Regions from separate parts of the Mesorhizobium sp. WSM4849 genome, predicted to be linked through region 1. Evidence: predicted binding sites of a transcription regulator. Region 1 holds the regulator's gene; each other region holds the start of a gene.
What was found. The regulator PhoB, encoded in region 1, activates phosphate uptake and scavenging genes when phosphate is short. The targets are predictions, from matches to a motif close to TGTCATNNANCTGTCAT.
Positions count from the first base shown of each region.

Region 2: the regulator PhoB is predicted to act here: its motif matches at 1,647-1,663, upstream of phnC (phosphonate ABC transporter ATP-binding protein).
Region 3: the regulator PhoB is predicted to act here: its motif matches at 1,651-1,667, upstream of AC0L3L_RS34645 (RNA degradosome polyphosphate kinase).

Region 1 covers NZ_JBVVPW010000004.1:68,432-71,765, reverse strand. Annotated here, with positions in the region: gene AC0L3L_RS05450 (ROK family protein) at 224-1,471, shown strand; gene phoB (phosphate regulon transcriptional regulator PhoB) at 1,668-2,357, opposite strand; gene phoU (phosphate signaling complex protein PhoU) at 2,374-3,081, opposite strand; gene pstB (phosphate ABC transporter ATP-binding protein PstB) at 3,120-3,334, opposite strand, start outside.
Region 2 covers NZ_JBVVPW010000044.1:3,941-7,274, forward strand. Annotated here, with positions in the region: gene phnD (phosphonate ABC transporter substrate-binding protein) at 1-575, opposite strand, end outside; gene phnC (phosphonate ABC transporter ATP-binding protein) at 719-1,576, opposite strand; gene AC0L3L_RS32380 (hypothetical protein) at 1,929-2,369, opposite strand; gene AC0L3L_RS32385 (DapH/DapD/GlmU-related protein) at 2,449-3,066, opposite strand; gene phnL (phosphonate C-P lyase system protein PhnL) at 3,063-3,334, opposite strand, start outside.
Region 3 covers NZ_JBVVPW010000055.1:20,386-23,719, forward strand. Annotated here, with positions in the region: gene AC0L3L_RS34645 (RNA degradosome polyphosphate kinase) at 1-1,491, opposite strand, end outside; gene AC0L3L_RS34650 (zinc-finger domain-containing protein) at 1,807-2,052, shown strand; gene AC0L3L_RS34655 (FAD-dependent monooxygenase) at 2,069-3,298, shown strand.

The DNA.
Region 1 (3,334 bases):
AGGCCGGCACAAAGGCCCCTATTTTTTCGAGGCTCGAAAAAATACTGGTCCAACCGCGAAGCGCTGTCAACATCAATTCCGATGGATTTTGATGTCCCTGCCGACTTATTTCGAGCCTCGGAATAAATAATGACAGGGTCCGCTGCTTCTGCCACTATTTGTCGGACATTACCGACGGCCTCCGATTCATGAGCGGCCGCGGCAATAGGGAGGAAGCAAAAGAATGTCGGTTGGAATCCGTCATGACGATTTGCGCCGGCGTAACCGGGCGATGGTGATTTCTGCGGTACGCCGGGCCGGCCAGCCGTCGCGGACCGAGATCGCCGCAACCACCGGCCTCAGCCATTCGACCATATCGGCGATCTCTTCCGACCTGATCCAGGAAGGCATCCTGACCGAGAGCAAGGCGAGCGAGACCGTTTCGATGAAACGCGGCCGACCGCAGGTCGGCCTCAGCCTCAATCCGGAAGCCGCTGCGGTATTGGCGGTCGTGTTGTCGCTGAATTTCCTGTCGGTCGCTGTCATCGATTATGCCGGACAGGTCGTCGCCGAGGAACAGCGCCGGCTGGACACGCTGACCATGTCGCGCGACGAGCTGATCGACGAATGTGTCGCCATCGTGCGGCGCCGGATCGAAGACCCCGACCTCGACGTCCAAAGCGTCGCCCGCATCGCGCTGGCGATCCAGGGCATCACCGATTCGCATGCGCGCGCCATGTTGTGGTCGCCGATCACGCCGCAGACGAACATCGCCTTCGCCGACATTCTGGAACGCGAGTTCGGCATCCCGGCCATCATGGAGAACGACTGCAACATGATGGCCGTGGCGCTGCGCTGGCGCGACCCGGATCGCTACCGCGACGATTTCATCGCCATCCTGCTCTCGCACGGCATCGGTATGGGGCTGGTGCTGAAGGGCGAACTGTTCACCGGCACCCATTCCTCGGGCGGCGAATTCGGCCACATGATTCATCGGCCGGGCGGCGCGCTTTGCCGCTGCGGGCGGCGCGGCTGCGTCGAGGCCTATGCCGGCAACTACGCCATCTGGCGCAACGCAAGGCAATTGAGCGAGAACGCAGAGCCGGTCGCCGATGTCAGCGACGCCGAGATGCAGGCACTGGCGGCCCGGGCGCGTCAGACGGACGGACCGGAGCGCGAAGCCTACCGCAAGGCCGGCGAAGCGCTCGGCTTCGGGCTTGGCAGCCTGTTCGCGCTGATCGATCCGGCGCCGGTCGCCATGGTCGGCGCCAGCGCTGCCGCCTTCGACCTGATCGAACCGGCCCTGCGCGAGGCCATCGCCCAGACCGCCGGCGGCCAGCATTCGGGTTCGATTTCCTTCGACACCGAGACGAACGAGCTGCCGCTGATCCGCGAAGGCTGCGCCTTGCGGGCGCTGAGCTTCGTCGACCAGGAGATTTTCGCGCCGGGCGCGCAAGGGAAGTCCGGCACGATCAGGAAGGACGTGGCCTGAGTCCGAAGGCAAGGAACAAAGGCGGAATGCGACTTGGGGATGTGTTGAGATTCAGGTCAGGCCGCGCCGGGCTCGAAGACGGGCGCGAGCCGACCAGACTGGGTGAGTTCCGAGAACCGGAACGGAGCGTACTTTTGGGTACGTACCGGAAGCGCAGGAAATCGCCGGTCGCAGGCCGGCATCACCTGAATATCAGCTAGTCTTCCCTGATCGCATAGCCCGCACCGCGGATGGTGCGGATGACGTCGGGCATGCGACCATTGTTGACCGCCTTGCGCAACCGGCCGACATGGACGTCCACCGTGCGCTCGTCGATGTAGATCGTCTCGCCCCAGACATTATCGAGCAACTGGCTGCGCGAGAAGACCCGACCTGGGTGCCGCATCATGAATTCGAGCAGCCGGAATTCGGTCGGCCCGAGCCGGATCTCGCTCTTCTTGCGATAGACCCTGTGCGATTCGCGATCGAGCATGATGTCGCCGACCTTCAGCACGCTGGACAGCACTTCGGGCTTGGCGCGGCGCAGCAGCGCCTTGATCCTGGCCATGAATTCCGGTGTCGAGAACGGCTTGACCAGGTAGTCGTCGGCCCCTGTCGAGAGGCCGCGCACCCGGTCGCTCTCCTCGCCGCGTGCGGTCAGCATGATGATCGGCAGCCGCTCGGTTTCGGGGCGCATCCGAAGGCGTCGGCAAAGCTCGATGCCGGAAACCGCCGGCACCATCCAGTCGAGCACCAGAAGATCGGGCACGTTTTCCTGCAGCCGGATTTCGGCCTCGTCGCCGCGCGTCACCACCTCGACCTGATAGCCTTCGGATTCCAGATTGTAGCGGAGGAGGACGCCCAGCGGCTCTTCGTCCTCCACCACCATGATGCGTGGCGCGATCATCGACCGGTCACCCCCGTCATGTCGCCGGCGCCGACATCGTCGTTTCGTCGAGCTTCGGGCGATCCGCCGGCAATTGCTGCCCGGTCACGACATAGTAGGCGTTTTCGGCGATGTTGGTGACGTGATCGCCGATACGCTCGAGATTCTTGGCGCAGAACAGAAGATGCGTGCAGGCGGTGATGTTGCGCGGATCCTCCATCATGTAGGTCAGGAGTTCGCGAAAAACCGCCGTGTATTTCACGTCGATCTTCTGGTCGTCGGCGCGCAGTTCTTTCAACGCGCCGGCATTGCGCGACACATAGTGCTCGACCACGCCGCGGAGCTGCACAAGAACGAGATCCGCCATCGCGTCGATACCGTGCGAGAGATTACGCGGCGTGGCGCTCTGCCCGACTGCGCTGACCCGCTTGGCTATGTTCTTGGCCAGGTCGCCGATGCGCTCGAGATCGCCGGCCATGCGGATTGCGCCAACCACGGCGCGCAGATCTTGCGCCATCGGCTGCCGCTTGGCGATCAGCGTGATCGCACTATCGTCGAGTTCGCGCTGCCGCGCATCCATGATGGCGTCGTCCGAGACGACGCGCTGCGCCATCGCATTGTCTGATGCAAGCAACGCGCGGATCGAGGCTGCGACCATCGCGGCGGCGAGCTCGTCCATATCGCGGATCAGCCTGTCGATGTGCTCCAGTTCCTCGTCGAAAGATGCGACGGTGTGTTCACCCATGATACTGTCCTCGTGTTCGAAATTCGCCGCCGGACCGCTCAGCCGAACCGGCCGGTGATGTAGTCCTGGGTGCGCTTGTCGTCGGGGTTGGTGAACATCTTGTCGGTCGCGCCCTCCTCGACCAGATAGCCGAGATGGAACATCGCCGTGCGTTGCGACACGCGCGCTGCCTGCTGCATCGAATGGGTGACGATGACGATCGTGTAGTTCTGGCGCAGTTCGTCAATCAGTTCCTCGACGCGGGCGGTGGCGA
Region 2 (3,334 bases), on a different contig from region 1:
TCGAACGTACCCTTCAGGACTTCAAGGACAAGCTGTTCATGGCCGCCGCCGAAACCGGTCGACGCGAAATAGCTCTTCACGTCCATGCCGATGTCCTTGGGCAGTGAAGTGACCGGGATCAGGTAACCAGAAGTCGAATCGGGATCGGCGAAACCGAGTTTCTTGCCCTTCATGTCGGCGAGCGTCTTGATGCCGGAATCAGCACGGGCAACCATGACCGAATGGTAGCCGGTCGAACCGTCGGTCTGGACCGTCGTCAGGATCGGCTGAACCGCGTCCTTGTTTTCGAGATAGATCTTGGCGTAGCCGGAAGCGCCCAGTTCGGCAAAGTCAAGCGTGCCGCCGAGCAGGCCCTGGGTGACGCCGTCGTAATCGGCGGCCGGGAACAGCGAAACTTTCTCGACGCCGAGGACTTCTTTGATGTGGTCGGCGAAGCACTGGTAATTGCGCAGACGGTCGGCTTCGTTCTCGCCGCCCAGAATGCCGACGCGGAACTCCTTCAGGTCCTGTGCCTGGACCGTGCCCACCGCCATGGCGAGGATGGAAACGGCACCGAAGACTATCTTTCTAAACATTTCGCGTCTCTCCTGTTGGTTCCGGCATCGCGCCGGCAGCGTTCGAATTTTGACAGCGCCCTTGACGCGGGCTGGCGATCCAGGCGCTCTTCGGTTGTCCATGACCTTTCGTATACCGGTATCCACTTTCCGGGATCATGGAACTAGTAGCCTGGAAATGCGGGCTCGAGCGGTCCGGTGGATGCGGCGATTTTTTGCTTGATGGTGACGCTGGTCGAGGTGATGGCCTCGGAGATTTCGCCGCCATTGCTGTCGGCGCCGTAGACCATGCGCACAGCCTCGCGGTTGAGCTCTTCGGGTGGGCCGTCGAACACGACCTTGCCGGCGGCCATGCCGATGATGCGGTTGCAATAGGTGCGCGCGGTATCCAGCGTGTGCAGATTGGTGACGACGGTGAGGCCCTCGCGCAGATTGATGTCCTGCAGCGAATCCATCACCACTTTGGCGTTGAGCGGGTCGAGCGAGGCGATCGGCTCGTCGGCGAGGATGACTTTCGGCTGCTGCATCATGGCGCGGGCAATCGCAACGCGCTGCTGCTGGCCGCCGGACAACGTGCCGGTCGGTTGCAGCGCCGTGCGGGCGATGTCGAGACGCTCGAGCGCCGCGATCGCCTCGGCCCGTTCCTCGCGGGAGAAGACACCGAGCAGATTGACAAGGGTCGAGCGGTGATTGAGCCGGCCGAGCAGCACATTGGTCAGCACGTCGAGACGCGGCACCAGGTTGAATTGCTGAAAGATCATGGCGCAATCGCGCTGCCACCGCCTGAGCAGCGAACCGCGCAGGTTGGAAACTTCGGCGCCGTCAAAGAAAATCGAGCCCTGGCTCGGATCGATAAGGCGGTTGATCATCCGCAAAAGCGTCGACTTGCCGGCGCCCGAGCGGCCGATGATGCCGACCATCTGCCCGTGCGGGATCAAGATGTCGACATTGCTGACGGCGGTGTTCCTGCCAAACCGGCGGGTGACACCGCGGATCTCGAGCGTGGCTGAGGTTGCTGACATAGGCAAGTTCCAGTCCAGTCGCGTTTCGAAGGTCCGTTAACCTTCGCTAGCGCAGCCGCATGAAACCGCGGTGTCGGATTGATGTCAGTTTTGTTACCGTCCACAGGTGCAGAGGCGACGCGCTGTCAACCCAGGACCAGGGGGTCCTCGAGAATGTATGGCAGACGACAGTTTGCCGGGCTCGACGAGCAAATTGTATGCGCTGTTGGAGCGCTTGCCGAGATGCACGGGAGGGTTCGGGTTAGAGCCGGCAAAAATCCGGCTAGCGAAGGTTTCACGGAGTGAAGCATGGCGATCTCCAGGGAAGACCGCCTCCTGTCCGAGTCATGTGTCATGCATATGAAAGGAACCTTCAAAGACAGGGGTTTAACAAGGGCTCGCGATCGACTTCGAGCAACTTGTCCATGTTGGCGGTGCTCTGGCTGGGATCGACAGACTTGAGCGAATTGTAGAGTGCCATGCTCTCGCCCTCCAGCTCACAAGAGGCGGTGCCGCGTTGAGCTTGGCGCGCACGGATCTGGTTCTGCCGTTCGTCCAGCGCAGCTTGCGTGGTGTCCGAGTTCCTGATGATGAAGGCGTTCATGCGGTCGATCCCTGACTGAAGGAAGTCGAGAAAATCACGATCTTGCTTCGGAGCGCAGTTTTCACCGATCGCGTGGATTGATGCATAGATCATCCAGATGCAAAGGACCGCGCCGCGAGGATCCATCTTCGGCACCTGGTTGGCAGGCGCTTGTTGAGGCAAGAGAGTCACCAGCGCAACCAGGCAAAATCCTACCCATCGTCTGATCATGCCAATCCTTACGTTTTTTTCTTACGACTTTTTGCCCGGCAATCGTCAATTAAAAGGCGACAGCGTTGAGCAAGGGACGTTAGCCGCCATATTTTTCCAGAAACGCTTCCGCCGCAAGCGCGCGGAAATCGTCGAGCGCGGCGCGTAGTTGGGCGTGGTCCCAATCCCACCAGGCGAGTGCCTGATAGCGTTCCACCGTGCGGCGGTCGAAACGTTCGCGGATCGGTTTGGCCGGCACGCCGCCGACGATGGTGTAGGGCGCGACGTCCTTCGACACCACGGCGCCGGCGCCGACCGCCGCGCCATCGCCTATGGTGACGCTGGGCAGGATGGTCGAGCCGTGGCCAAGCCAGGTGTCGTGGCCGATGGTGACGCGCCTGGCACGGCGCTGGGCAAAGAATTCGCTCTCGTGCTCGGCGTCGTCCCAATAGTCCGAGGCACGATAGGTGAAATGGTGCAGCGTTGGCCGCCAGGTCGGATGGTTGGTGGCGTTGATGCGCACGCTGGCGGCGATGTTGGCGAATTTGCCGATCGTCGCGCACCAGGCGCTGCAGTCCTGCATCATGTAGGAATAGTCGCCGATCGTGCTCTCCGAAACCCGGCAGCGTTCGGCGATCTCGGTCCAGCGACCGAGCGTCGAGTTCTCGACTTCCGCCGTTTCGTGGACCAGCGGCGTTTCCGACAGTTTTCGGGTCACGCGGCGATTTTTCCGGCGGCAAAAGCGGTCACGTCGATGACGCGGTCGGCCACTGCCTCGCTCACGTCGTGGTCGTGGAAGATGCCGAGCAGGGCGACGCCCGCCGCCTTCTTGGCCGCGATCAGCGCAATCACCACGTCGCGGTTCCTGGCGTCGAGCGAAGCGGTCGGCTCGTCGAGCAGCAGGATCGGGTGCTCGGTGATAAAGCCGCGCGCGATGTTGACGCGCTGTTGTTCGCCGCCGGAAAAGGTCGCCGGCGGCAGCATCC
Region 3 (3,334 bases), on a different contig from region 1:
ATCGCGGGCGATCGTCGGATCGGTGGTGAAGAAGGACAGGTCGGTGTAGATGCGCGCGGTGACCGGGTGGTAGTTGCCGGTGCCGAGATGCACGTAATTGCGCAGCTTGCCGTCCTCGCGCCGCACCACCAGCGACATTTTCGCATGGGTCTTCAGTTCGAGGAAGCCGAACACGACCTGAACGCCGGCGCGCTCGAGGTCGCGCGCCCATCGGATGTTGGCTTCCTCGTCGAAACGTGCCTTGAGCTCGACCAGCGCCGTCACCGACTTGCCGGCCTCCGCCGCGTCGACCAAAGCGCGCACGATCGGGCTGTCGTTCGAGGTGCGATAGAGCGTCTGCTTGATCGCCACCACTTCCGGGTCGGCCATCGCCTGGCGCAGGAACTGCACCACCACGTCGAAGGATTCGTAGGGGTGATGAACGATGATGTCCTTCTCGCGGATGGCGGCGAAACAGTCACCGCCGTGCTCGCGGATGCGCTCGGGAAAGCGCGGATTATAGGGCGTGAACTTGAGATCGTCGCGGGCGATGGCGACGATCTCGGAAATCTGGCTGAGCGCCAGCGGACCGGTGAGCACGCTGATGCGGCTCGACGAGACGCCAAGCTCGCCGGCGACGAACTCGCGCAGTTCGGCCGGCATCAGCTTGTCGAATTCGATGCGGATGACCGAGCCGCGGCGGCGGCGCTTCAGCGCCGTCTCGAACAGGCGCACGAGATCCTCGGACTCTTCCTCGACCTCGATGTCACTGTCGCGGATGATGCGGAACGTGCCGGAGCCCTTGACTTCGTAGCCGGGGAACAGCTTGCCGATATAGAGACCGACCGCCTCTTCCAGCGGAATGAAGCGGAAATGACGCTTGCGGTCAGGCAAGCGGATGAACCGCTTCAGCGCCACCGGCAGACGCAACAGGGCGCTCATCTCTTCGCCATTCCTGCGATGGCGCAGTTGCAGGGCCATCGAGAAGCCGAGATTGGGAATGAACGGGAACGGATGCGCCGGGTCGATCGAAAGCGGTGTAAGCACCGGAAACACCTGCTCCTGGAAATGATCCTCGAGCCAGGTCTTCTCGTCCTTGGTCAGCGCATCGCGGCTGATGCTCTCGATGCCTTCCTTGTCGAGCAGCAGCATCAGCGCGGAAAGGCTTTTCTGCTGGTCCTCCTGCAGGCGCTCGACCTCGCGCAGCAACTGTTCCAGCTGTTGTACGGGGGTGCGGCCATCCGGGCTCTTCAGCGTGATGCCTTCGCGAACCTGGCCGGCGAGACCGGCGACGCGGACCATGAAGAACTCGTCGAGATTGGCGGCCGAAATCGACAGGAAGCGGACACGCTCGAGCAGCGGATGATTGGCGTTCAGCGATTCCTCGAGGACGCGGCGGTTGAATTGCAGCCAGGAAAACTCGCGGTTGACGAAGCGGTCCGGGTTGCCGCCCTCGGGGCTCGCCACCTCGACAGTGGTGAATTCGCTCTGCACCGGCTTTAGTTCGTTCATGGTTCCTGCTCGTTTCGCACCGCTGGCCACAGCGTGGCGCGTCTTTGCGGACGCGCAAAGGACGCCCCCACACTTAAGCTACGCATGATCCCCAGCGAAACCGAATTCGGTTTTCGGACCATGCCTTAACCGGCTTAGCTTATCCTGTGACAGGCTTTTACGACAGTTTGATTTCATCGATCTTGCAAAGAGACTGCTTATGATCCAGATGCAATCCAGGTACAGCGCGGCGCGTCCTTTGGACGCGCAAAGGTCGCGGTGGAATTTTGATTTTGCGCATGATCCGGGGTCATGCGTCAAATATAGGAGACGACGATGGCAGGCGGTTCCATTCCCCATTTCCAGAACGATGCGGGCTATGCGGCGATCGACATCGGCGTCAAGGAATTCATGTGCACCGGCGCCAACCCACCTTTCGACCATCCGCATGTGTTTCTCGACATGGGCGACGACAATGAAAAGGTCTGCCCCTATTGCTCGACCCTTTATCGCTATTCGCCAAAGCTGAAGGCGACGGAAACGCAGCCTGCGGGATGCCTCTATATCGACCAGGCTGCCTGACGCGCACGCCATCCGCATGGACGACACCCGGTCCCGGCAGGTGGTTATCGCCGGAGCCGGCGTCGCTGGACTGACTGCGGCGCTGGCGTTTTCCGAGCGCGGCTATCTGGTGCGGCTGTTCGAACAGGCGCCGCGCCTCGAAGCCGCCGGCGCCGGCATCCAGCTCTCACCCAACGCGACGCGCATCCTTCGCCACCTCGGCGTGCTCGACCGGCTGTTGCCGGCGGCGATGCGGCCGGAGGCGGTCGTGCTCAAGGAGGCGGCCACGCTGCGCGAGCTGGCGCGGGTGCCGCTTGGCGAAGCAGCCGAAAGGCGCTGGCAGGCGCCCTATCTCGTCGCTCATCGGGCTGACCTGCAACACGCGCTGATGGCGCGGATCGCCGAACAGCCGGACATCAGTCTCGCCACCGGCGCGCGCGTCAGCGGCGTCGCCACAGGACCGCGCCATACCACGGCAACAGTCGAGATTGCCGGCAAGACGGTGGAAGCCGACGGCTTTCTGCTGATCGGCGCCGACGGCGTCTGGTCGGCGATCCGCGCTTTTGGCGGGCTTGCGGCCAAAAGCCGGTTTTCGGGCGAGCTTGCCTGGCGCGCTACGATCAGTGCAGACAGCGTCGCGGGAGAAGCCGTTGCGGCGGTCGGCGCCGCCAATTGCGTGACCACCTTCCTGCATCCCGGCTTCCACCTCGTCACCTATCCGGTCAGTAACGGCACGGCGTTCAACCTGGCCGCCTTCACCACGGGCGAGATCATCGCCGAGGGCTGGTCGGGCCGCGCCGACCCCAATATCCTCGCCGGCGCCATGCGTGGCACGGCGCCAGCACTGGCCCGGCTTGCCGAGGATGCCGGCCCGTGGACCGCATGGCCGATCCATACGGTCGACCAAGGACAGCCATGGACGACGCCCGGCGGCATCGCCCTGATCGGTGATGCGGCGCATGCGATGACGCCGTTTGCGGCGCAGGGCGCGGCGATGGCGATCGAGGATGCCGCAACCCTTGCCGGTTTTATCGCCGCCTCGCCTGCCGATCCCGGGAGCGCGCTTGCCGCCTGGGAAAAGGTGCGGCGCCCGCGCATCGCCAGGGTCGCCCGCCGCGGTGCCGTCAACCGCTTCGCCTGGCATGCAGCGGGGCCGGTGGCCGTCGCGCGCAACCTGTTCCTGAAGCTGCGCTCGCCGGAAAAGCTCGCGGCCGATCTCGACTGGCTCTATGGCTGGCGGCCGCCGGAAATCGTCGATCGGCGATGAAAACTCGACCGTCTGGCGGGACAGCGCCCCATAGGC